3 regions of the Planococcus dechangensis genome follow, and region 1 is predicted to be linked to each of the others. Evidence: a T-box and tRNA genes for the amino acid it is inferred to sense, from the RefSeq annotation. Region 1 holds a T-box; the other regions hold tRNA genes.
The links. A T-box is a leader RNA that pairs with one kind of tRNA and senses whether it is charged. The one in region 1 lies ahead of argS (arginine--tRNA ligase), so its partner is inferred to be a tRNA-Arg.

Region 1 (7,754 bases):
GGCGTATTACGAGTTAGGCAACTCCTTAGAGCAAGTATTGGCGGCTCATTTTGTGGCCGTTCACGAACAGCTAATCGACATTATGGATGCATAAGGAGGAGCCCAATGCCGATATTCGATGCGCATTTACATATTATCGATCCGCGCTTTCCGATAGTTGAAAATCAAGGCTATGTGCCGAAAGCTTTTACTGCCGATGATTACCGGCAATCCGTATCGCGATTTGATGTGAGGGGCGGCGCAATCGTGTCGGGATCGTTCCAAGGCTTTGACCAGATGTATTTGCTGGATGCCTTGCAAGCCTTAGGCGATCGGTTTGTCGGCGTCACCCAATTGCCTGCTACTGTTTCTGATAGAGAGATCTTGGAACTGCATGAAAAAGGGGTGAGGGCTTTGCGCTTTAACGTGATGCGCGGCGGCCCCGAAACGATCGCCCAGCTGGATTATTTCGCGAGGCGCGTCCATGATATCGCCGGCTGGCATGCAGAACTGTATATCGACTCAAAAGATCTCGGTGAGCTCATGGAAACGATCGTGAGCTTGCCGGCCGCTTCGATCGACCATCTCGGCTTATCAAAACAAGGATTGCCCGAACTATTGAAGCTAGTCAATCAAGGCGTCAAAGTGAAGGCGACAGGATTCGGCCGGCTGGATTTTGATGCGGCCGAAGCAGTCCGGACCATCCACGGAGTCAATCCCGAGGCCTTGCTGTTCGGCACGGACCTGCCGTCGACGCGGGCTAAAACACCGTTCCAGGAAAGTGACATTGACTTGATCCAAGAAACTTTAGGAGAGCAGCAAGCAGAAAAAGTACTTTATCGAAATGCATTGACGTGGTATGGAATTGAAGAACGATAAGTAAAACCGGTATCCCGCCGAACTAGAGGGATGCCGGTTTTTTTACGTGATAAGAAAGGCTTGCGCTTTACGTTAACGTCAATGATAAACTAAAAATATCAAAAAAATCAGATAAAGGAGGCGGGAGATGAAAACGATCCGGGAAGCCGCGGAAGAATTCGGGGTGACGACCCGGGCGATCCGCTATTACGAGGAACTGGGCATGCTCAAGCCGGAGCGGACAGCTTCCAATACCCGCATGTTCTCGAATGCTGAAATCGCCAAGCTGAAACTAATCGACAGGGGCAAGAAATACGGTTTCACTTTGGAAGAAATCAAGGAAATGGTGCTGCTGTTCGATGTAGACCGGTCGGGTAAGAAGCAGCTTGAACGAACAATCGAGTACGGAAAAAAGCAGATAGAGGAGATGGAGCGCCGCATCGAGGAGCTTGAAAAAACGAAACAAGAGATGGAGTCTTTGCTGGGGGAGTTTAACGAAAAACTATCGAAACTGAAGGGAATGGGGAAATGAATATTTCACAATTGTTGGAGCGAAATGCACGGAAATATCCGGAACAAGAGGCGTTGGTCGGAATGGGGCAGCGTTTGAAATTTGGGGAGCTAGATAGATGGGCGAACAATTTGGCACATGCACTGCTAAAGTACGGCATCGGGACAGGAGATAAGGTTATCTTGTTCATGCCGAATGTGCCGGAATTCGTTGCTGCTTATTTCGCCGCACAACGCATCAAGGCGGTCATCGTACCGATCAGCGCGAAGCTCGGGGAAAAAGAAATCGAATACATTGTGGAACATTCGGATGCAAAAGCGCTTGTCGCGCACGACTTGTTGTTTGATGCGGTAAAAGAACTGAAAACGGATATGTTGAAGGTCAAGACAGGCGGCGCTGTATCTGGCTGGCAGTCGTTTGAGGAACTCGCCAATACGGAATCGGCGGAAAGATTGTCATCCGATGCACAGGACGATGAGCCGTCAACGATCCTCTACACGTCTGGCACGACCGGCAAACCGAAAGGCGTCTTGTTCAGCCACCGCAATGTGTTGACGGTCGCGCAGATGATTTGCGTCGAGATGGAAATGAAACCGGAAAGCCGTCTCCTGCATATGATGCCGCTCAGCCATTCCGCACCGCTTCATCTGTTTTTGGTGGCGGGAATGATTGTCGGCGCGAAGCATGTGCTCGTTCCGACATTCACGCCGGACTTGTTGCTTGATACAGTAGAAAAGGAACGGACGACCCATTTCTTTGGCGCACCGGTCGCGTATCTCATGACTGGCAAGCACCCCGAGATCGCACAGCGTGATTTGTCTTCAATGAAATGGTGGATCTACGGGAGTGCGCCCTTATCTGCGGGGGAAGTGAAATTCGTCCAACAAGCGTTCCGCACCGATAATTTGGTGTGTGTGTATGGCTTGACCGAAGCTGGGCCGAGCGGAACTTTGATGACGGGGACGGAACATGCAGAAAAGGCGGGAAGCATCGGCAAGCGTGCCGCACTCCATACCGAAATCCGCATCGTGAATCCTGATGGGCAAGACGTGGCGCCTGGTGAAGTCGGGGAAATCCTGCTCCGAGGCGAAGGCAATATGCTCGGCTATTATAAGAACGAAGAAGCAACAAAAGAAACCTTTATCGGTGACTGGCTGAAAACGGGCGACTTGGCGAAATTCGACGAAGACGGATTTATTTGGGTCGTCGACCGAAAGAAGGATTTGATCATTTCTGGCGGTGTCAATATTTACCCGAAGGAAATCGAGGAAGTGCTCATCACCCATCCGGAAATTCACGAAACCGCAGTGATTGGCGTGCCACATGCGGAATGGGGCGAAACGGTCAAAGCGTATTTTGCCGCATCGCGTGAACTGAGCGCAGATGAAATCAAAGCATTCGCCGGAAAAGAATTGGCAAGCTATAAAGTGCCGAAGCTCATCGAACAAGTCGAAGCATTGCCACGCAACGCCTCCGGCAAGATCCTCAAGCAGCCGCTGCGCGAAGGAAGTGTTTAAATGGTCGTCTTGAAAGGTGCCGCACCAAGCGGCGAACGCAATTTCTACGCAAAAGATGAAACCTTGAAAAAGATTTTAGCGAAGCGCTTGCCGGAGGAGTTCTTCCGTTATGCCGACCGCGAGCTCCACTCGTTCGGCAAGCTCGCAGCGGGCGACATCGATGAACGCGCACGCCATACAGACCGGGAAGGTGCGCCGAAGCTCGAGAAATACAATCGTCTTGGAGAAGATATATCTCGTGTGTGGGTCAATGAAGGGTATAAAAAAACGGTCGATGAAACGTATAAGACGGGCATCGTCGGCTATGTCCATAAGGAGATTCCACAACTCGGCAGAAAAGGCAATTATGTCTACAGCTTTGCGCAAGGTTATTTATTGTCGCAATCAGAACCCGGCTTTTACTGCCCGGTCACGCTAACGATGGCGACGGCGTACTTGCTTAACCATTACGCAGACGGAGCCGTTAAAGAAAAATTCCTCCCTCATGTGTGTGCGACAGGGGATACAGAACTGTTTGAAGGCGCGACGTTTTTGACGGAGCGCCAAGGCGGTTCGGATGTCGGCGCGAATGTCGTTCAGGCGCTCAAAACGGATGATGGCTACCGGTTATACGGGGAAAAGTATTTCGCATCAAATGCCGGCATGGCGGGTGTCGCCATGGTGCTTGCCCGTATGCAAGGGGCACCGGATGGATCGAAAGGGCTGACGCTTTTTGCGGTACCGTGGAAAGTGGACGGGGCGCTGAACGGCATCAAGATCCGCCGCTTGAAAGACAAGCTTGGTGTGCGCGCAGTGCCTTCAGGTGAAGTCGAGTTCGACGGGGCACAGGCGTTTGTCGTTGGAGACCCGAAAAGCGGGCTTAAGTATATGATGGAAGCCTTGAACTTATCGCGCATCTGTAACGCGGTCGCCTCAATTGGCATCATGAAACGCGCATTGGATGAGGCGACAGAGTATGCCGAGCGCCGCAATGCATTTGGAAAAAAACTCACGGATTTCCCGATGGTACAAGACAGCTTAATGAAACTGCGCGCCAAACAGGAATTTGAAACGGCGGCAATCTTTGACTTAATCGACTTGTATGACCGCGTCACAGTAGGCAATGCATCGCCAGACGAACAAGTGTTGAACCGCTTGCTCATCGCAGTTTTAAAGAAAGAATCGGCAGAACAGGCGATTCATTTTTCGCATGAATCGATTGAAATGCATGGGGGCAATGGCTATATCGAGGATTTCATCACGCCACGCCTATTGCGCGATGCACAAGTGCTCACCGTTTGGGAAGGCACAGCAAACATTCTTGGTCTTGAGTTGATCCGCCTTGTCAATAAATTTTCAGCGCATGAGTTGTTTATCCAGCATATCGAAGAGCGTCTGGAAAAACTACAGACGACCAAGGATGTGGAGTTAGTGAAAGGGAAAACGGAAAGCCTACAGGCGGAGTTAACAGCATTTGCCGAATTTGATGCAGCACTGCAAAGCTTTGATGCAAAGGGTTTGATGAAGAAAATGGCGCAGCTTTTCGAGAACACCATTGCGCTTGAATGGGCAGAACAACACGGAGGAATTTATGCGCCGCTGTCGGAAATTTTCACCGAACTGACCTGGGAGACGAGAACAACAGGCGGGGACATGAAGACGGTAAAATGGTTTGAAGAAGTGATGGGAAGATAGAAGATTAAAAAAATTTTGACTTACGTAATACTATGGGATATGATAATTGAAAAATATGTAAATTCTATGAAGAAGAGAGTAGTTATAATGAATCGAAAAGCGAGTCGGGGACGGTGGGAGCCTGATGGATTGATTGTAATGAACCGCACTTCTGAGAAGCAGCCTGAACCGTTAGTAGGGTTTGCCGGGAAATCCCGTTAGCGAGTCTGAGCTGGTCCTTTTTCTGGACAATAAGAGTGGTACCGCGGGTCAAGCCCGTCTCTGTATTGAGTTATACAGAGACGGGCTTTTTTGTGTTTCTAAATAAGGGGGATGATGTTTGTGGAGTTAGTGAAAACCTATGCGCAAGAAATTTCAACGGCAATAGAAGGAAAGCTGACGGTGACGGAAGTGTCCGAATTGATTGAACAGCCTAAGCATAGAAATCAAGGGGATTTAGCTTTTCCGTGCTTTGTCTTGGCAAAAAAGCTCAAAAAGTCACCGCTTGTTATCGCAGCCTCGGTAGCACTGAAAATCAATCATGCACATTTCGAGAATGTAATAGCGGAAGGGCCTTATATCAACGGGTTTTTGAACAGAGCTGTAGTGAGCAAAAATGTGCTGCTATCCATTTTAGCATTACAGGATGGGTACGGATCGAATAACGAAGGAACAGGCAAAACGATTACACTCGACTTGTCCTCACCAAATATCGCCAAGCCATTTTCGATGGGCCATTTGCGTTCAACCGTCATCGGCAATGCAATGGCGAATATCGCCGAGAAATGTGGATACGAAACTATTCGCATTAACCATTTGGGGGATTGGGGCACCCAATTCGGCAAACTGATCACAGCCTATCAGTTATGGGGCAGTGAGGAAAAAGTAAAGCAAGCACCCATTCAAGAATTATTGTCTCTCTATGTCCGTTTTCATGAAGAAGTGGAGGCTAATCCTGAGTTGAATGATGAAGCAAGGTTATGGTTCAAGAAGCTAGAAGGGCATGATGAACGAGCTGAACTATTATGGAAATGGTTCAGGGATGAATCACTCCAAGAGTTCGATAAAATTTATCAGCTGCTCGGAATTTCCTTCGATTCAGTCAATGGAGAAGCATTTTATAACGATAAAATGGATGAAGTGGTGGCCATGCTTGAACAGAAAAACCTGCTAGTCAAATCGGGTGGAGCGGACGTCGTCTTATTGGATGAATACGGGCTGCCACCGCTGCTCATCCGGAAATCCGATGGCGGCACATTATACGGCACGCGTGATTTGGCCGCAGCTTTGTATCGCCAACGAAATTATCAGTTTGAAAAATCGTTTTACGTGGTCGGGCAAGAGCAGTCCTTGCACTTTAAGCAAGTCTTTCTTGTGCTGAAAAAGCTCGGATTCAACTGGGCACACGGGATGGAGCATGTGCCATTTGGCTTTATCTTAAAAGACGGGAAAAAGATGTCGACCAGAAAAGGCAAAGTGGTCTTGCTCGAACAAGTCATTAAAGAAGCGGTAGACATGGCAGAAAACAATATCGCCGAGAGAAACCCGCAGCTTCAAGAAAAGGAAGACATAGCACAAATGGTCGGAATCGGTGCCATCATGTTCCACGACTTGAAAAATGACCGCTTGAATAATGTGGAGTTTTCACTCAGCGACATGCTGAAATTCGAAGGCAATACGGGCCCTTATGTGCAATACACACATGCCAGAGCTTGTTCTATCCTGAAAAAGTCCACTGTGAAGGTGAATCCAGAAACGTTTAAAGGGCTAGAGGATGCTTATAGCTGGGGAGTCGTTAAAGCGCTGATGGCGTTTCCCGATGTGATTGAGAGAAGTTTCCAGCAAAGTGAACCTTCGCACCTTGCAAAGTATTTGCTGAATTTATCACAGGAATTCAACTCGTTTTACAGCCATGTGAAAGTACTGGCAGACGATGCCGAACAACAGGATAGATTGGCGCTCGTCATGTCGGTGGCGATCACGTTAAAAGAAGGTTTGCGTTTGCTCGGGCTTCGGGCGCCCGAAAGGATGTAACAAAAGAATAGTGTCTATGCGGCCTGTTGAAAGATATGAAATCTGTCTTTCAATGTAATTTTCCAGAACCTTCCTGTAAACTAAGCGTCTTATCTATTACTAATAATAAAGGGGTGGGCGCATGGGCTTCTGGTATATGCTGTTGTTATTCATCGGAATTTGTTTATTATTCGCCGGAATACTTCCGAAAAGAGGATTTTCGCTCGGTGTGAAAATCGCTTTCCTATTGGGCGGCGCCTTGTGCATCGGTGTTTCACTTTTTATGTTTTCTCCCGGCAGCGCGGAGATCATGGTGGATATACTTGGTTTGTAAACGGAAACGGAAACGGAGTGATGTTAAATGACGGCGATCTATATCATTCGGCATTGTGCCGCGCGCGGACAAGAGCCGGATGCTGAGCTTACTGAACATGGAAAGAAACAGGCTGTGGAATTGGCTGGATTTTTGGCAGATGCAAATATCAATCGGATCGTCTCGAGCCCATATGCGCGAGCCGTCCAGTCGACTGAACCTTTAGCAGAAGCATTAGGTATAGAAATCGAAACTGACGAACACTTGAAAGAACGGGTCTTGAGTTCGAGCGACCTTCCCGATTGGTTGGAGCAGTTGAAAAGCACATTCGATGACCACGATCTCGCGCTTGAAGGCGGGGAGTCAAGCCAACAGGCGCTGGACCGTATTTCGCAAGTCGTGGATGAGCTGAAAAACAGCGGCTGTCAAACAGCGGCGATCGTTACCCACGGCAATATCATGGCGCTGCTTCTATCAAGATATATAGAAGGCTTCGGGTTTAAAGGATGGCGCTCATTAAGTAATCCAGATGTTTTTCTTTTGAATGAAGGGCCCAGGGAACCGGAATGCAAGCGTCTATGGAATAAGGCGACTCGATGATCAAAGCAGTGCTGTTTGATTTGGACGGAACGCTGCTCAATAGAGACGCATCCGTCGTTTCATTCATCCATGATCAATATCGGCGTCTGGAGCGATTTCTCGGACATATCCCAGAACAATTGTATGCCGAACGGTTTATCGAACTGGACCGACGTGGCTATGTGTGGAAAGACAAGGTTTATGCACAATTGATCCAAGAATTTGAAATAAAGCATGCGACGATGGAGTTTTTACTGGTGGATTACCTCGCTCATTTCCAATTCCATTGCGTCCCTTTTGACGGGCTCCAAGCAATGCTGGCGGGCTTGAA
Region 2 (7,754 bases), on a different contig from region 1:
CAACCTCATGACACAAGCGGGCGAAACTTATGGCTATAGCGCGTCAGATCATGTCACCGCTTTATACGATCATGTGACTCCTGGTTTTCTCGATGCTATACTCCTCGACAAAGTCCGGATGCCGCAAAATATAGCTGACAAATACAAAAAAGAACAAGCTTGGCCAGTGGAATACGATGAAGAACGGCTGAAAAATCTCGGGCTGGAAGTATACCGCCACGATATCACCAATATTTTTGGAGAAGCCGTTCGGCATGAACCGATGAAAGTGGCGAAGTGGCTCTTTGAATACGCAAACGGCCAACCGCAAAAAGAGCCGCAGAGCCGTTATTCATAGGGCTTGAAAGGGGGGCACAGTTTGTCTTTTGCATCAGAAACAAAAAAAGAAATGACTCAAGTTGAAGTGGATGATTGCTGCGGGAAGGCAGAGCTATCGGCAATGATCCGCATGAACGGCACATTGTCATTTTCCAACCGCCAATTGAGCCTCGATATACAGACAGAGAATGCCGCGATTGCACGAAGAATCTATACATTGCTGAAACGTTTCTATAAAGCTTATCCGGTTGAATTGCTGGTCCGCAAAAAGATGCGTTTGAAAAAGAACAATGTATATATTTGCCGTTTACGTGAAGGATCGAAACTTGTGCTCGAAGATTTATTGATTTTATCGGAAGGGTTTCAGTTCCAGCAGGATATTTCACCTGATCTCATCGAAACGACTTGCTGCAAACGGGCGTATCTCCGCGGTGCTTTTCTGGCTGGAGGATCTGTCAACAATCCGGAAACATCCTCTTACCATCTGGAAGTGTATTCTTCCTATAAAGACCACGCCGAGTCGTTAGTCAAATTGATGAACCATTTTCAATTGAATGCCAAGATGATCGAACGTAAAAAAGGTTTTGTCACTTATTTAAAAGAAGCAGAAAAAATATCGGATTTCTTGAGCTTGACCGGTGCCCACTCGGCATTGTTGAAGTTTGAGGATGTTCGCATACTGCGTGACATGCGCAATAGCGTAAACCGCCTGGTCAATTGCGAAACCGCGAATTTGAACAAGACAATTGATGCGGCACTGCGCCAAATCGAAAACATCCGCTTTATTGACCAAGTGATCGGCATCGATCAATTGCCGGATCGCTTGAAAGAAATCGCGCGCTTGCGTGTCGAACATCAAGATGTCACGCTGAAAGAATTGGGTGAGATGGTATCGGCCGGAAAAGTGAGCAAATCAGGCGTCAACCATAGACTTCGGAAAATCGATGAGATTGCCGAGTCGTTGAGAAAAGGCGAAACGATCAGCCGTTAATCGGTTGTTCTTTTCTATAGATTGCGAGAGAGTCAAGTTTCCGGAGGAGGATATGCATGGTGGAAAAACAAGTTGAAGTGCAATTAAAAACAGGGTTACAAGCTAGGCAAGCGGCATTGTTCGTACAAGAAGCCAATCGCTATAGTTCGGATGTATACTTGGAAAAAGGCGAGAAGAAAGTCAACGCCAAAAGCATTATGGGCATCATGAGCCTAGCCGTAAGCAAAGGTACAAACGTAACGATTTCTGCAGACGGGGCAGATGAAGAAGCGGCGGTTGATGCACTGGCGCAATTAATCGAAAAAGAGGCTTAGGACAGAAGAAATTCCATTCCTTTTAAAAAAAGAGCCATTTCCGCAGCGCTTAAGCGCTGGGAAATGGCTCTTTTCTATTTGGATCAATCTTCTTTTTTGTGGTTTTCAGGCAATTTACTGCGTGTGATGATTTGATCGATCAAACCATACTCCAGCGCGCGTTCTGCTGTCATGAAGTTGTCGCGGTCCGTATCGCGTGAAATCACTTCAAGCGATTGTCCAGTACGCTCGGAAAGGATGGTATTGAGTTTTTCGCGCAAGAACAAGATGCGTTTTGCCGCGATTTCGATTTCAGTTGCTTGGCCTTGGGCACCGCCGAGTGGTTGGTGGATCATCACTTCGGAGTTTGGAAGCGCAAAGCGTTTGCCTTTTGTTCCAGCCGCCAATAGGAAAGCGCCCATAGATGCTGCCATGCCGATGCATATTGTTTGGACATCCGGGCGGATGAACTGCATCGTATCATAAATCGCCATGCCTGCTGTGATGCTGCCGCCAGGGCTGTTGATGTAAATCGAGATGTCTTTCTCTGGATCTTCCGCTTCAAGGAACAATAGCTGCGCTACGATCGAGTTGGCGACATTATCGTCAATTCCGCTGCCGAGCATGATGACGCGGTCTTTCAGCAAACGGGAGTAGATATCGTAAGCTCGTTCGCCTCTGCTTGTTTGTTCGATTACTGTAGGGATCAAATTCATGTAAATTTCCTCCTTTGGGTAAGTATGAGTGCTGCTGAAACGCCGTTCAGCTGTATATTCATCATACACATCTTGGTCAATGAAGGTCAAATCTAACGTATTGCAAAAAATTGCCTTGAATTATGCAAAAAGCTTTCGTATAATAGAAAAGTCGCTAAAGACATTTGCCCTCGTAGTGTAATGGATCACACGTAAGATTCCGGTTCTTGAGATGGGGGTTCGATTCCCTCCGAGGGCATTAATCATTAAGCCACACAGCCTGTCTCAGGTTGTATGGCTTTTTTGCTTTTAGGGAAAATATTCCGATAATTAATCAGAAATCTTGTAAAAACAATGTCTTAACGGGTGAAATTATTATAGTAAAAGAAAAGCGCCACAAGTTGTATACTGTATGGTATGGAAATATGTTTTACTAGCTGTGAAGATGAAAAGGGAGAGTTGCGATATGTTCGTATTATATACGCGTCCAAACTGCAGGCTTTGTGAGGAAGCGAAGCTAGCGATCCGCCTGTTGCAGGAAGACTACCCGTTGGAATATAAAGAAATCAATATAGAAGAAGATTCCGAGCTGCATGAAAAATACATGCTCATGATTCCGGTGCTCGTCAAAGAGGAGCGCGTGCTGCTTTACGGTAATTTCGGCTACGGGGAACTTTTAGAAACGTTAATTCTTTAACGTTTCTTTTTATTTGCATAAATCCGATAGCTCGGCTACAATGTGGGTAGTGGGACGAAATGAAACTAAGTGGGACAAAAAACGTCCAACGAAGGGGTGGGGCAATGGATTCAGTTCTACAAGCACAAGTGCATTTATTGCCAGAACTGCCAAGCTTGCTGAAAAAGCGCTATAGCATTCTCGAGCTGATTCAAGCACAACAACCTGTAGGAAGACGCACACTTAGTGAATTAACAGGCTCAGCTGAAAGAGAAATTCGCAAAGAGACCGACTTGTTGCGCGATCATGCATTGATTGAGATGAACAAAAGCGGCATGACATTGACAGACCTTGGAGCAACTGTATTGGAGCAGCTTCAAGAACTCGTCAAGGAATTGTCGGGGACTGCTGTCTTAGAAGCCGAGCTTGAAGAAAAACTTGGCATCAAAAAGGCAGTCGTGTTGCCGGGAGACAGCGATCAGCTGTCATCGGTCAAATCGGCAATCGGACGCAAGGCGGCTCATTTTGTAGAAGAAATGCTGGAGAAATGCCACGTGATCTCAGTAACTGGCGGCAGTACGATGGCTGGTGTTGCTGCGCAGATCCGGCCCGCAAGAAAAAATTCCGATTTGCAGTTTGTCGCTGCAAGAGGCGGCCTCGGTGAAGAAATGCTGCACCAGGCGAATACGATCGCTTCATCTTTTGCTGAAAAAGCCGGCGGTGCAGTCCGAACGCTTTACTTGCCGGAACATTTAAGTGCAGAAGCGCTAGAGATGATGGTGAAAGAGCCGGTCATCAAAGAGATGATGGCGTTGTATGATCAAACTGATTTGGTTATACATGGCATCGGCGACGCAGAAGAAATGGCCATTAGGCGACGCTCTTCTGCACAAGAAGTCGAAAAGATCAAAACTGGCGGAGCTGTCAGTGAAGCGTTCGGTTATTATTTCGATAAAACAGGAAAAATAGTTTATCGCATACCAACAGCGGGGATTCAACTAGAGCAGGTCCAAAAAGCGCCGAGCATTTTAGCGGTGGCTGGTGGCCGGACTAAAGCCCGTGCCATTGAATCGTATTTTCAAACGGCCCCGGAGCGGACGATTCTAATTACTGATGAAGGCGCAGCAAGAATGATACTTAATCCAAAAACAAAACTGGAGGAATTATAAATGACTTTAAAAATGGCAATCAATGGTTTTGGCCGCATCGGCCGCGTAGTGTTCCGCGAAGCAATGCAAAACAGTGAAGTGGAAGTAGTAGCAGTCAATGACCTAACAGATGCAGCTATGCTGGCACATCTATTGAAATACGATTCAGTACACGGAACATTGGACGCTGAAGTTACAGCAGAAGGCAATTCAATCTTCGTAGACGGCAAGGAAATCAAAGTATTCGCGGAAAAAGATCCAGCGCAATTACCATGGAAAGAGCACCAAATCGACATCGTTTTGGAATCTACAGGAATCTTCACAACAGAAGAAAAAGCTTCTAAGCACATCGAAGCTGGCGCTAAAAAAGTCATCCTTTCAGCTCCTGGCAAAAACGGCATGAAGATGTTGGTTATGGGCGTTAACGAAGAAACTTACAACCCTGAAGAGCATCACGTCGTTTCGAATGCATCTTGCACAACTAACGGCTTGTCCGGCATCTCTAAAGTGTTGAACGAAAAATTCGGCATCAAGAAAGCCATGATGACAACGATCCACTCTTACACAAACGACCAAGCATTGCTTGATGCGCCTCACTCTGACTACCGCCGTGCGCGTGCAGCAGCTGAGTCGATGATCCCGACTACAACTGGCGCAGCGAAATCCGTTGCAAAAGTATTGCCTGAACTTGAAGGCAAAATCGATGGTATGGCTATCCGCGTTCCAACACCAAACGTTTCATTGATCGACCTTGTTGCTGAACTTGAAACAGATGCGTCTGTTGAAGAAGTAAACCAAGCGCTTAAAGAAGCAACTGAAAATGAGCTGAAAGGCTATTTGGAATACAGCGATCTTCCGCTTGTATCACGTGACTATAACGGCAACACTGCTTCTGCTACAGTAGATGCTCAATCTACAATGGCTCTAGGCGGAAATATGGTCAAAGTTCTTGCTTGGTACGACAACGAATCCGGCTACTCTGCACGCTGTGTAGACTTGGCTGTACACATGTACAAAAAAGGGCTGTAAGCTGAAAATCATAGCTTAATTACCAATGAACCTCTATAATAAAGAGGGTAAAAGGGGTGGGGAATTTACCCCACTCCTTATTTTTTTGAATATAATTAGGAGGTATTTTCATGCTGCAGAAAATGACCATGAAAGACTTGGATTTGAAAGGGAAACGCGTATTTTGCCGTGTAGATTTCAACGTACCGATGCAAGATGGGCAAGTGACCGACGACACGCGTATCCGTGCGGCGATGCCGACAATTAAGTACTTGGTTGAACAAGGCGCAAAAGTCATCTTGGCAAGCCATCTCGGGCGCCCGAAAGGACAAGTCAACGAAGACATGAGACTAGCTGCGGCAGGCGCACGATTGGCTGAATTGCTCGGCAGCGACGTGAAATGCCTAGAGGAATCCGTGGGAGAAGCAGTGGAGCAGGAAATTGATGCTCTTGAACCAGGCAGAATTCTGTTGCTTGAAAACGTCCGTTTTCATGCAGGCGAAGAAAAGAACGATCCGGAACTCGCAAGACAATTTGCGGCTCTAGCGGACGTCTTCGTTAATGATGCATTCGGCGCTGCGCACAGAGCGCATGCTTCCACTGCTGGTATCGCCGAGCATTTGCCGTCAGTATCGGGACTGCTACTCGAAAAAGAGCTGGACGTTCTCGGCAAAGCTTTATCAGAACCAGACCGCCCGTTTACCGCAATCATCGGCGGCGCGAAAGTAAAAGACAAAATTGGCGTCATCGACCACTTGCTCGATAAAGTCGATAACTTGATTATCGGCGGTGGGCTATCGTATACCTTCATCAAGGCACTCGGACATGAAATTGGCAATTCACTTGTCGAAGAAGACAAATTGGATCTTGCTAAATCATTCATCGACAAAGCAAAAGAAAAAGGCGTGAAGTTTTATTTGCCAGTCGACGCAACAGTCGCAAACGAGTTCTCAAAAGACGCAGAGACCAAAACAGTGAAAATCGAAGAAATTCCGTCCGATTGGATGGGGCTGGATATCGGGCCGGAAACAGCTAAATTGTATGCCGATGTCATCAACCAGTCGAAACTTATTATCTGGAACGGGCCGATGGGCGTGTTCGAAATGGAAGCTTTTGCAAACGGCACGAAATCCGTCGCTCAAGCGATGGCGGAAACAGAAGGCTATACAGTCATCGGCGGCGGTGATTCCGCAGCAGCTGTCGAGAAATTCCATGTTGCAGATAAAATGGATCATATTTCAACAGGCGGCGGAGCTTCTCTGGAGTTCATGGAAGGCAAGGATTTGCCGGGCGTCACCGCATTAAGCGATAAGTAAAGGGAGTGTTTTTGTGAGAAAACCGATCATTGCAGGAAACTGGAAAATGTATAAAACAGCATCACAGGCAAAAGAGTTTGTCGAACAGGTCAATGGTTTAGTTCCAGATGCAGATAAGCTTGATTCTGTCATTTGTGCACCGTCTCTGTTCTTATCCCAATTAGTCAATTCTGCAGAGAGCAGCGCATTGAAAATCGGTGCGCAAACGATGCACGACAAAGGCGAAGGGGCATTCACAGGAGAAGTCAGCCCGGTTCAATTGGCCGACCTTGGCGTTGATTATGTCATCATTGGCCATTCAGAGCGCCGCCAGTATTTCAACGAAACGGATGAAACAGTTAATGCCAAAGTAAAATCGGCATTTTCGCATAAACTAAAGCCAATCCTTTGTGTAGGTGAAACCGACGAACAGCGTGAAGCGGGCCAAATGGAAAACATCGTAGAAACGCAAGTCGAGAAAGCTGTAGAAGGCTTAACAGACGCACAAATCGCTGAGCTGGTCATCGCTTACGAGCCAATTTGGGCAATCGGAACCGGTAAAACTGCGACAGCTGAAGATGCCAATGAAGCTTGCGGCATCGTCCGCAAAAAAATCGCTGCTCTTTACAGCGATGAAACGGCTGAAAAAGTCCGCATCCAGTACGGCGGAAGCGTAAAACCTGCCAATATCCAGGAATTGCTCTCAATGGAGCATATCGACGGTGCATTAGTCGGCGGGGCGAGCTTGGAAACAGAATCGTTCGTCAAATTGTTGGAGGCGGGTTCAAATGCGTAAAACGGCACATCCGGCAGCGTTAATCATCTTGGATGGCTTCGGCTGCCGCGAAGAAACCGCTGGAAATGCAGTTGCACAAGCGCATAAACCGAATTTCGACAGGCTGTGGAATGAATATCCTCACGAATTGCTGACTGCTTCAGGTGAAGCGGTCGGTTTGCCGGACGGGCAAATGGGCAATTCCGAAGTCGGCCATTTGAACATCGGCGCTGGGCGTATCGTTTACCAAAATTTGACACGTATCCATAAATCGATCAAAGATGGTGATTTCTTTGAAAATGGCGCATTTTTGGATGCTGTACTGAACGCCAAAGAAAACGGCAAAGCCTTGCATGTTATGGGCTTGTTGAGCGACGGGGGCGTCCATAGCCATTACGAGCATTTATTTGCGCTCTTGCGTCTTGCCAAGCAGCAAGACTTGAGCGAAGTATTTGTGCATGGATTCCTGGATGGCCGAGATGTTGGGCCCAGAACCGCACTCCGTTATATAGAAGAAACTGAAATGCAGATGAAAGAAATCGGCATCGGTCGATT
Region 3 (7,754 bases), 880 kb from region 1:
GGCACTTAAGCTATTCAGATAAGTTTGCTGAGCGCAAAAAGCCGCCTGTCCACCAATTTTATACTTCTGGTTCAACGGAGATTTTCCGCACGATCATCCGAAAATGGCTCGCCATTGATGAGCCTAGCATCCGTTCGATCCAGTTCGCGAAAACCTGACGGCTCAGCCGCCGGGTTTTTGTTGTTGCGGTAAAAATATGGTAAGCTTTTTGAATATATGAGGAGGATTTTACATGATAAGAATAGATGAAAGACAAATTGATGAATTGCGCCAAGTGGAAGTGGAAACGGATTATTTGATTCATCCGGAAGGCTCTGTTTTGATTACAGTCGGCCAGACGAAAGTCATCTGCACCGCCACCATTGAATCACGGGTGCCAAGCTTTTTGAGAGGCCAGGGCAAAGGCTGGATCACGGCTGAATACTCCATGCTCCCGCGTGCGACCAATAGCCGCAACCAGCGTGAAGCAACACGCGGCAAGCTCGGCGGCCGCACAATGGAAATCCAACGCCTGATCGGCCGTTCATTGCGTGCTGTCGTAGACTTGGAGAAAATCGGGGAGCGTACGCTCTGGATCGATTGCGACGTCATTCAAGCAGATGGCGGGACACGTACGGCGTCGATTACAGGCGCTTTTATCGCAATGTCCATCGCACTCGGCAAGTTGGATATTCCGGTATTTCCGGTGACGGATTATTTGGCGGCGACAAGCGTCGGCATCACGAGCGATAAGCAAGCCATTCTGGATTTGAACTATGCAGAAGATTCCACGGCTGCTGTTGACATGAATTTAGTGATGACTGGATCCGGAGAATTTGTGGAAATGCAAGGAACCGGCGAAGAAGCAACGTTCAGCCGTACGGAGTTGAATGAAATGCTCGACCTTGGCGAGCACGGCATTCGCCAATTGATCGACATCCAGAAGCACGCCCTCGGTGAATTGGCTCATCGCATCGGTGAAAAGGTGGAGTCAGCATCATGAAAAAAATTATCATCGCCACACAAAACAAAGGAAAAGCGAAAGACTTTGAAACCTTGCTCGCGCCTTTAGGCTATGAAGTGCTGACATTGAAAGATGTCGCTGAAGATTTGGATATCGAAGAAACCGGAACGACCTTCGAAGCAAATGCGATCTTAAAAGCGGAAGGCGTAGCACAAACACTTGGCATACCGGTTATCGCGGACGACAGTGGCCTTGAAATCGATGCATTGGACGGCGAGCCGGGCGTCTATTCGGCGCGTTATGCCGGCGGGGAAAAAAGCGACGACGCCAATATCGACAAAGTGCTGGAGAAGTTGGCGCAAGTACCCGATACGGAACGTACAGCGCGTTTCCGCTGTGTTTTGGCGGTTGCAGCACCAGGTGAAGAGACGGTGACTTTCTCGGGTTCTTGCGAAGGCGAAATCTTACGCCTGCGCCGCGGCGAAAACGGCTTCGGCTATGACCCTATTTTTTACGTACCGTCGCAGGAACGCGCCATGGCGGAACTTGAGCCGCGAGAAAAAGCAGCCATCTCCCACCGTGGACAAGCATTGCGCAAGCTCAGCGAAGCCATGCCGGAGTGGCTGAAATAAACATTATGATATTTTTTTGAAATAGCATTGACTTTTCTTCGAATGATTTCTATAATTAAAATTGTCTTTCAGAAGGAAAGTCATGTCTCAGTAGCTCAGCTGGATAGAGCAACGCCCTTCTAAGGCGTCGGTCGGGGGTTCGAATCCCTCCTGGGACGTAATATTGCCATACGCTACAAAAGCAGCCTCTCTTGCAGAGGCTGCTTTTTTTGTTTTTCAATAATTTGTCGTTGTGGAAATAGTAAATGCCGTCTTCATGGTCGTCGAGGTTCGTGTAAAGAACATGGAGCAACAATTTTGAGCAGGATGACAGGTTGGAGAGATGGTATAATCAAACAAAGCAATAATTGGTTGAAAGAACGATCCTGGCGCTACTAGTGAAAGTTTGGCAACCCCCAAAAGAATGGAATCAGCACATTCAGTTTGCTGTACAAAAACGGACAGTAAGGAGCCTGGCGATGAAAACTTTGGATTATACATTAGTAGATGTATTCACCGCTGCGCCTTTTGGCGGAAACCAATTGGCTGTTATAGAAGCAAGGCCGGATTTGACGACAGAAATGATGCAAAAGATCGCTGCGGAGCTGAATCTTTCCGAAACGGTGTTTGTGTTCCCGCCGACAAAAGGCGAAAATATCCGGAAGCTGCGGATCTTTACGCCTCAAATGGAACTTCCGATGGCTGGGCACCCAACGATTGGCGCCGCATATGTTTTAGCATCATCAGAGACGGTCCAGACAAACGATGGCCGAAACGACTGGGTGCTGGAAGAACAAATCGGGGATATCCCGGTATCAGTCCATAAAGGCAAAGGACAGATTCTTACTGTTGAGATGACACAACCAGTGCCCATTTTCAACAAAGCATTGCACGACAGAAAACTTGCAGCCCAACTGCTTTCTTTAACAGAGCAAGAGCTTCATCCTGATTTGCCGGTTCAGACCGTATCATCCGGCGTGCCTTTTTTGTTCATTCCACTGCGGTCGCTTGAATCGATCCGGCGTGTCCATTTCCGGCTCGATGTATGGGAACGGCATTTCAGCAACCATCCGGACACGCAACACATTTTCACTTTTACGACTGAGACAGAAGATGCTGAATCGGCGGTTCACGGAAGAATGTTTGCCCCGGCCATGGGGATTGCTGAAGATCCGGCCACTGGCGCTGCTAGCGGTCCGCTCGGTGCTTATTTGGTTGAACACGGTGCTTTGCCTACAGCTGATACTGGCGTTTTCACGATTCGCAGTGAACAAGGCTATGAGATGGGTAGGCCGAGTACGATCGATATCACGGTGACTGGCCAGGTCGGCAGCATTGAGAAAGTGAAGATCGGCGGCAGTTCTGTCATCATCGGAAAAGGACGGCTGTTCTTTTGAGAGGTTAATTGAATGTTATTGCTTTGCAGTGAGTTGTTAATTTGAGATGTCCATTTTTACAGTTTCCTTTCAACAGGCAAAATAAAAGCTTGGACCCTAATTGGGAAGCCGGGTTTGATTTGTCGCTATCGTGGCCATTCATTTGTGAGCAAATGATGGCCATTTGATTTTCTGCTGTTTATTTGCGTGCATTCGAGTACAATGGAAAAAGATAGAGAAAAAACAGACCTAAAGGTGGAAATGACTCGTGTTTAACATCAACTGGAAACGAATTTTGATCATTTTCTCGCTTCTTCAAGCGAGCCTCATCGCATCGACCGCGTTAAGCATATGGGCATTCGGCAATGAGTCGGAAATATTTGAAGCAGATGCGGCAATTGTCCTCGGCACGAAAATCATCGGCGAAGAGCCTTCTCCTGTGCTCGAACAGCGGATACGCCATGCAATCGATTTATACGAAGCAGGCTATGTGAAGAAAATCATTTTCACTGGCGGCATTACCGACGGTGCGGATTTTGCGGAATCAGCGGTCAGCCGGGGTTTTGCCATCCGTAATAATGTGCCGGCTGAAGATATTCTCATTGAAACCGAATCACTCGTCACCTCCGAAAACTTCAAGTTTGCCGGCGAGCTTGCCGCGGCAAACGATTTATCGAGTTTTTTGGTCGTCAGCGATCCATTGCATATGAAACGAGCATTGCTTATGGCAGAGCATGCGGGAATTGATGCGCATTCATCTCCAACTCCTACGACCGAGTTCACAAGCTTTTTTAAAACGGCACCGTTTTTTGCGCGTGAAGTGGTTTGTTACATAGCATACGTCGCTGCCCATGTCCTCATTTAAAACTGCTCCGCATTTGCGGGCAGTTTTTTATTTGCTAAAAGATGAAATGTTCTGAATTCTGGTGATACACTAGAGAAAAGCGGAGAGGGTGATAGATGTGGAAACGGAATTGTTGAAGCTCAGCACGAAATGGCAAGGGGATTTTGTTTTTGAAGCGAGCGGGCAAGGCGGCCATGTGTTGAAGATGGATGCCCATAAAGGGGTCGGGCACGAACAAGGCATGTTGCCCATGCAAGCGCTTCTCGGATCGCTCGCGGGTTGTGTCGGAATGGATGTCATCATGATCCTGCGTTCAAAAATGGGCAAGGTGCGTTCGATTGAAATTGTCACCGAAGGGGAAAAGCGCAAAGCGCCGCCAAAAGAGTTTTTAGCGGTAACGGTGACGTTTTTGGTCGAGGGCGATATCGAGAAAGATAAAGTGCTTCACGCAATCCAGGTGAGTGGAGAGAAGTATTGCCCAGTCGCTCATTCTTTAAAGGCAGAAGTCCGCTACCAGCTTGTCTTGAATGGTCAGCCAGCTGGCGCATAATAGCGCCAGCTTAGGTTTTTACTGAGCTAATTCCTATGGTATGATGAATGGACAAAGAGGTGGTAGGATGCGGAAGAAATTTGGAGATTTAACACGCAAGGGCAATGTCATTGTTTTCCCGACGACCGTCACGCGTCTGTTGACGGAAGGCATGACCAGTTTGAAGAATGAACGATACGAAGAAGCGCGCGACAAATTGTATCAAGTGCTTGTCTATGAGCCGGAGCACGCAGCAGCTCTTGGCGGATATGCATATAGCTTGTATGAGCTGGGCGACTATGAAGAAGCCCTCGAAGTGGTCAAAGAATTGCTGCGCATCGGACCCATCCATTACTTGGAGACGATGGAGTTATACATAAGCATTTTAATGCAAGTGAAAGAGTTTCAGGAAGCGGAAAAAATGATCGAAGTGCTGATCGAGGAAAACGTTCTGCCAGCAGAGCGCCTCGAGCAATTCCATCAATTGCGCGAGTTGAATGAGCGCATAGCAGACAGCACCGCTTCGTTTAAAAAAGATGTCGAACGCTACGCGACAGAGCCGTTCTTGCAGTTGAGCCCGCTTGAGCAGGAACAGCGCGTGACCGAACTCCCGAAAGACGCATACGCTGCGATGCAAAAACAATTACAAAAGCTCATCGCACACCCTCAGGTGGACTGGGTGGCAAAGTCTTATTTATTATTGATGCTGCGTGAACAAGGGCTCTCTGGAACTGTCCATTTAGAAAAGTTTCATTATATGCGTGAGTTTGCCATTGAAGCACTCCCAGACCCCTTGAAAGATACCCGGCTGCTCAATATCCGCATGATGCTCGAAAGTGCGCTGGAGAAAGAACCTGCGAAATTGCAGATGGCGATGGAATTGGTCGACCGGCATATCTACTTGCTGTATCCGTTTTTCTGGGAAGATTTCGAGGAAGCGGACATTGCGGAGGCTTACCGTCTTTATCTCGACAGTTTGTTCAGCGGGGAAACGCCGGAACATGCCAACTTAGAACTGATAGATCTGCTGAAGCAAGCGGAGGCCTACATAGAATTGCGCAATGGTTAGAAATAGTTGAACCTGCTCGTATGTATGATATAATGTGGAGGTTGTCAAAAATTCGTACAAATAAAGTACACACTTTGTAAAAAAATGTTTGGAGGGCTTATACATGTCAGCAAAATGGGAAAAGCAAGAAGGTAACGTCGGAGTCTTAACAGTAGAAGTACCGGCTGAAGAAGTAAACGGCGCACTTGATAAAGCATTCAAAAAAGTCGTCAAAGAAATTAACGTACCAGGTTTCCGTAAAGGGAAAATGCCACGCCAAATGTTCGAAAAGCGTTTCGGTGTAGAATCACTTTACCAAGACGCACTTGATTTCATCCTTCCCGATGCATATGCGAACGCAGTCGAAGAGTCAGGAATCAACCCAGTTGACCGCCCTGAAATCGACATCGAAACTTTGGAAAAGAACCAGCCGCTTGTCTTTACTGCGAAAGTGACAGTAAAGCCTGAATTGCAGCTTGGCGAATACAAAGGCCTTGAAGTTACGAAAGAAGACGTCAACGTAACGGACGAGGAAATCGAAACGCAATTGAAAGAAAGCCAGGAACGTATGGCTGAATTGACTGTCAAAGAAGACAGCGCAATCGAAAATGGCGATACTGCTGTGATCGATTTCGAAGGATTCGTAGACGGAGAAGCGTTTGAAGGCGGAGCAGGCAATGACTACTCGCTAGAAATCGGTTCAAACTCATTTATCCCAGGTTTTGAAGAGCAATTGGTCGGCGCTAAAGCCGGCGAACAAAAAGAAGTGGAAGTTACTTTCCCTGAAGAATACCATGCAGAAGAACTTGCTGGAAAAGCAGCAACGTTCAAAGTAACGGTAAACGAAGTGAAAGCAAAAGAATTGCCAGAGCTTAACGACGAGTTCGCTAAAGAACTTGACGAAGAAGTAGAAGGCCTTGATGCACTTCGCACGAAAATGAAAGACGGCTTGAAAGCTGAAAAAGCAACTGCTTCTGACGCTAAACTACGCGATGACCTCGTGCAACAAGCTGCTGAAAACGCAACAGTTGAAATTCCTGAAGCGATGATCAACACGGAAATCGACCGCATGATGCAGGACTTCGAACAGCGCCTAAGCCAACAAGGCATGAACAAGGAATTGTACTTCCAGTTCTCAGGACAAGACGAAGATGCACTCCGCGAGCAAATGAAAGCTGATGCCGAGACACGTGTACGCGTATCATTGACGCTTGAAGCGATCGCTAAAGCGGAAAACATGGAAGTCACTTCTGAAGACATCGACAAAGAGCTTGAAAAAATGGCTAGCCAGTTCAACATGGACAAAGAACAAATCAAAACAGCGCTTGGCGGCACTGAAATGCTTGAGAACGACATCCGCATGCAAAACACGGTTGAGTTCCTAGTAGAGAACGCTAAAATCTCTGACGACGCTAAGGCTTCTGAATAAAACCAATAAGATCTTTCAATAAAACAAGGTGCGGCATCCGCACCTTGTTTTCTATACATAATGTTAAATCGACCCAATCGCTTTGAATTATTGCCGCACAAAATATAGTTTTTGTTTTCTATAGTTAGAGTTTCTTCATATATAAAGACGGTTTGATTGGAATAGTTCTAATTAGTTGATACAATCAGATTAATCTTGTAAGATAATGGCTTGAATAGGGGTGACTACATTGTTCAAATTCAATGACGAAAAAGAGCATTTAAAGTGTTCATTTTGCGGTAAGCCGCAGGAACAAGTTCGTAAACTGGTCGCTGGACCAGGTGTATATATTTGCGACGAGTGCATCGAACTTTGCACGGAAATCGTAGAGGAAGAGCTCGGCACGGAAGAAGAAGTCGAATTCAAAGAAGTTCCAAAACCAAAAGAGATTTTGGATACCTTGAACGGTTATGTCATCGGCCAGGAAAAAGCGAAGAAATCATTGGCTGTAGCAGTTTATAACCATTACAAGCGCGTGAACTCCAACAGCAAAATCGACGATGTCGAGCTTTCGAAATCGAATATCGTTTTGATCGGGCCTACAGGAAGCGGGAAAACTTTGCTAGCGCAAACACTCGCGCGCATCCTGAATGTACCGTTTGCAATTGCCGATGCTACATCACTCACTGAAGCCGGCTATGTCGGGGAAGATGTCGAAAACATCTTGCTCAAACTGATCCAGGCAGCTGATTACGATGTAGAACGTGCAGAAAAAGGCATTATCTATATCGATGAAATCGATAAAGTGGCGCGCAAATCCGAAAACCCATCAATTACACGCGATGTTTCGGGCGAAGGCGTTCAGCAAGCATTGCTGAAAATCTTGGAAGGTACAACAGCAAGCGTTCCCCCGCAAGGCGGACGCAAGCATCCTCATCAGGAATTCATCCAAATCGATACGACGAACGTTTTGTTCATCGTCGGCGGCGCGTTCG

Region 2: it encodes a tRNA-Arg, which carries the amino acid that the T-box ahead of argS (arginine--tRNA ligase) is inferred to sense. The anticodon was not compared.
Region 3: it encodes a tRNA-Arg, which carries the amino acid that the T-box ahead of argS (arginine--tRNA ligase) is inferred to sense. The anticodon was not compared.

What each region holds. Positions count from the first base shown of each region.
Region 1 is NZ_JBHSGL010000005.1:911,329-919,082, reverse strand. It holds gene ACFO5U_RS07825 (hypothetical protein) at 1-94, shown strand, start outside; gene ACFO5U_RS07820 (amidohydrolase family protein) at 106-858, shown strand; gene ACFO5U_RS07815 (MerR family transcriptional regulator) at 986-1,369, shown strand; gene ACFO5U_RS07810 (class I adenylate-forming enzyme family protein) at 1,366-2,865, shown strand; gene ACFO5U_RS07805 (acyl-CoA dehydrogenase family protein) at 2,866-4,539, shown strand; T-box leader at 4,597-4,805, shown strand; gene argS (arginine--tRNA ligase) at 4,861-6,552, shown strand; gene ACFO5U_RS07795 (hypothetical protein) at 6,674-6,865, shown strand; gene ACFO5U_RS07790 (histidine phosphatase family protein) at 6,893-7,444, shown strand; gene ACFO5U_RS07785 (HAD family hydrolase) at 7,441-7,754, shown strand, end outside.
Region 2 is NZ_JBHSGL010000014.1:73,312-81,065, reverse strand. It holds gene ACFO5U_RS13880 (gluconeogenesis factor YvcK family protein) at 1-337, shown strand, start outside; gene whiA (DNA-binding protein WhiA) at 359-1,309, shown strand; gene ACFO5U_RS13870 (HPr family phosphocarrier protein) at 1,366-1,623, shown strand; gene clpP (ATP-dependent Clp endopeptidase proteolytic subunit ClpP) at 1,707-2,318, opposite strand; tRNA gene ACFO5U_RS13860 (tRNA-Arg) at 2,485-2,556, shown strand; gene ACFO5U_RS13855 (glutaredoxin family protein) at 2,764-2,994, shown strand; gene ACFO5U_RS13850 (sugar-binding transcriptional regulator) at 3,099-4,142, shown strand; gene gap (type I glyceraldehyde-3-phosphate dehydrogenase) at 4,143-5,150, shown strand; gene ACFO5U_RS13840 (phosphoglycerate kinase) at 5,264-6,445, shown strand; gene tpiA (triose-phosphate isomerase) at 6,459-7,220, shown strand; gene gpmI (2,3-bisphosphoglycerate-independent phosphoglycerate mutase) at 7,213-7,754, shown strand, end outside.
Region 3 is NZ_JBHSGL010000005.1:29,267-37,020, forward strand. It holds gene racE (glutamate racemase) at 1-158, shown strand, start outside; gene rph (ribonuclease PH) at 233-982, shown strand; gene ACFO5U_RS03185 (XTP/dITP diphosphatase) at 979-1,575, shown strand; tRNA gene ACFO5U_RS03190 (tRNA-Arg) at 1,660-1,733, shown strand; gene ACFO5U_RS03195 (PhzF family phenazine biosynthesis protein) at 2,034-2,951, shown strand; gene ACFO5U_RS03200 (YdcF family protein) at 3,199-3,795, shown strand; gene ACFO5U_RS03205 (OsmC family protein) at 3,893-4,324, shown strand; gene ACFO5U_RS03210 (tetratricopeptide repeat protein) at 4,392-5,372, shown strand; gene tig (trigger factor) at 5,476-6,780, shown strand; gene clpX (ATP-dependent protease ATP-binding subunit ClpX) at 7,010-7,754, shown strand, end outside.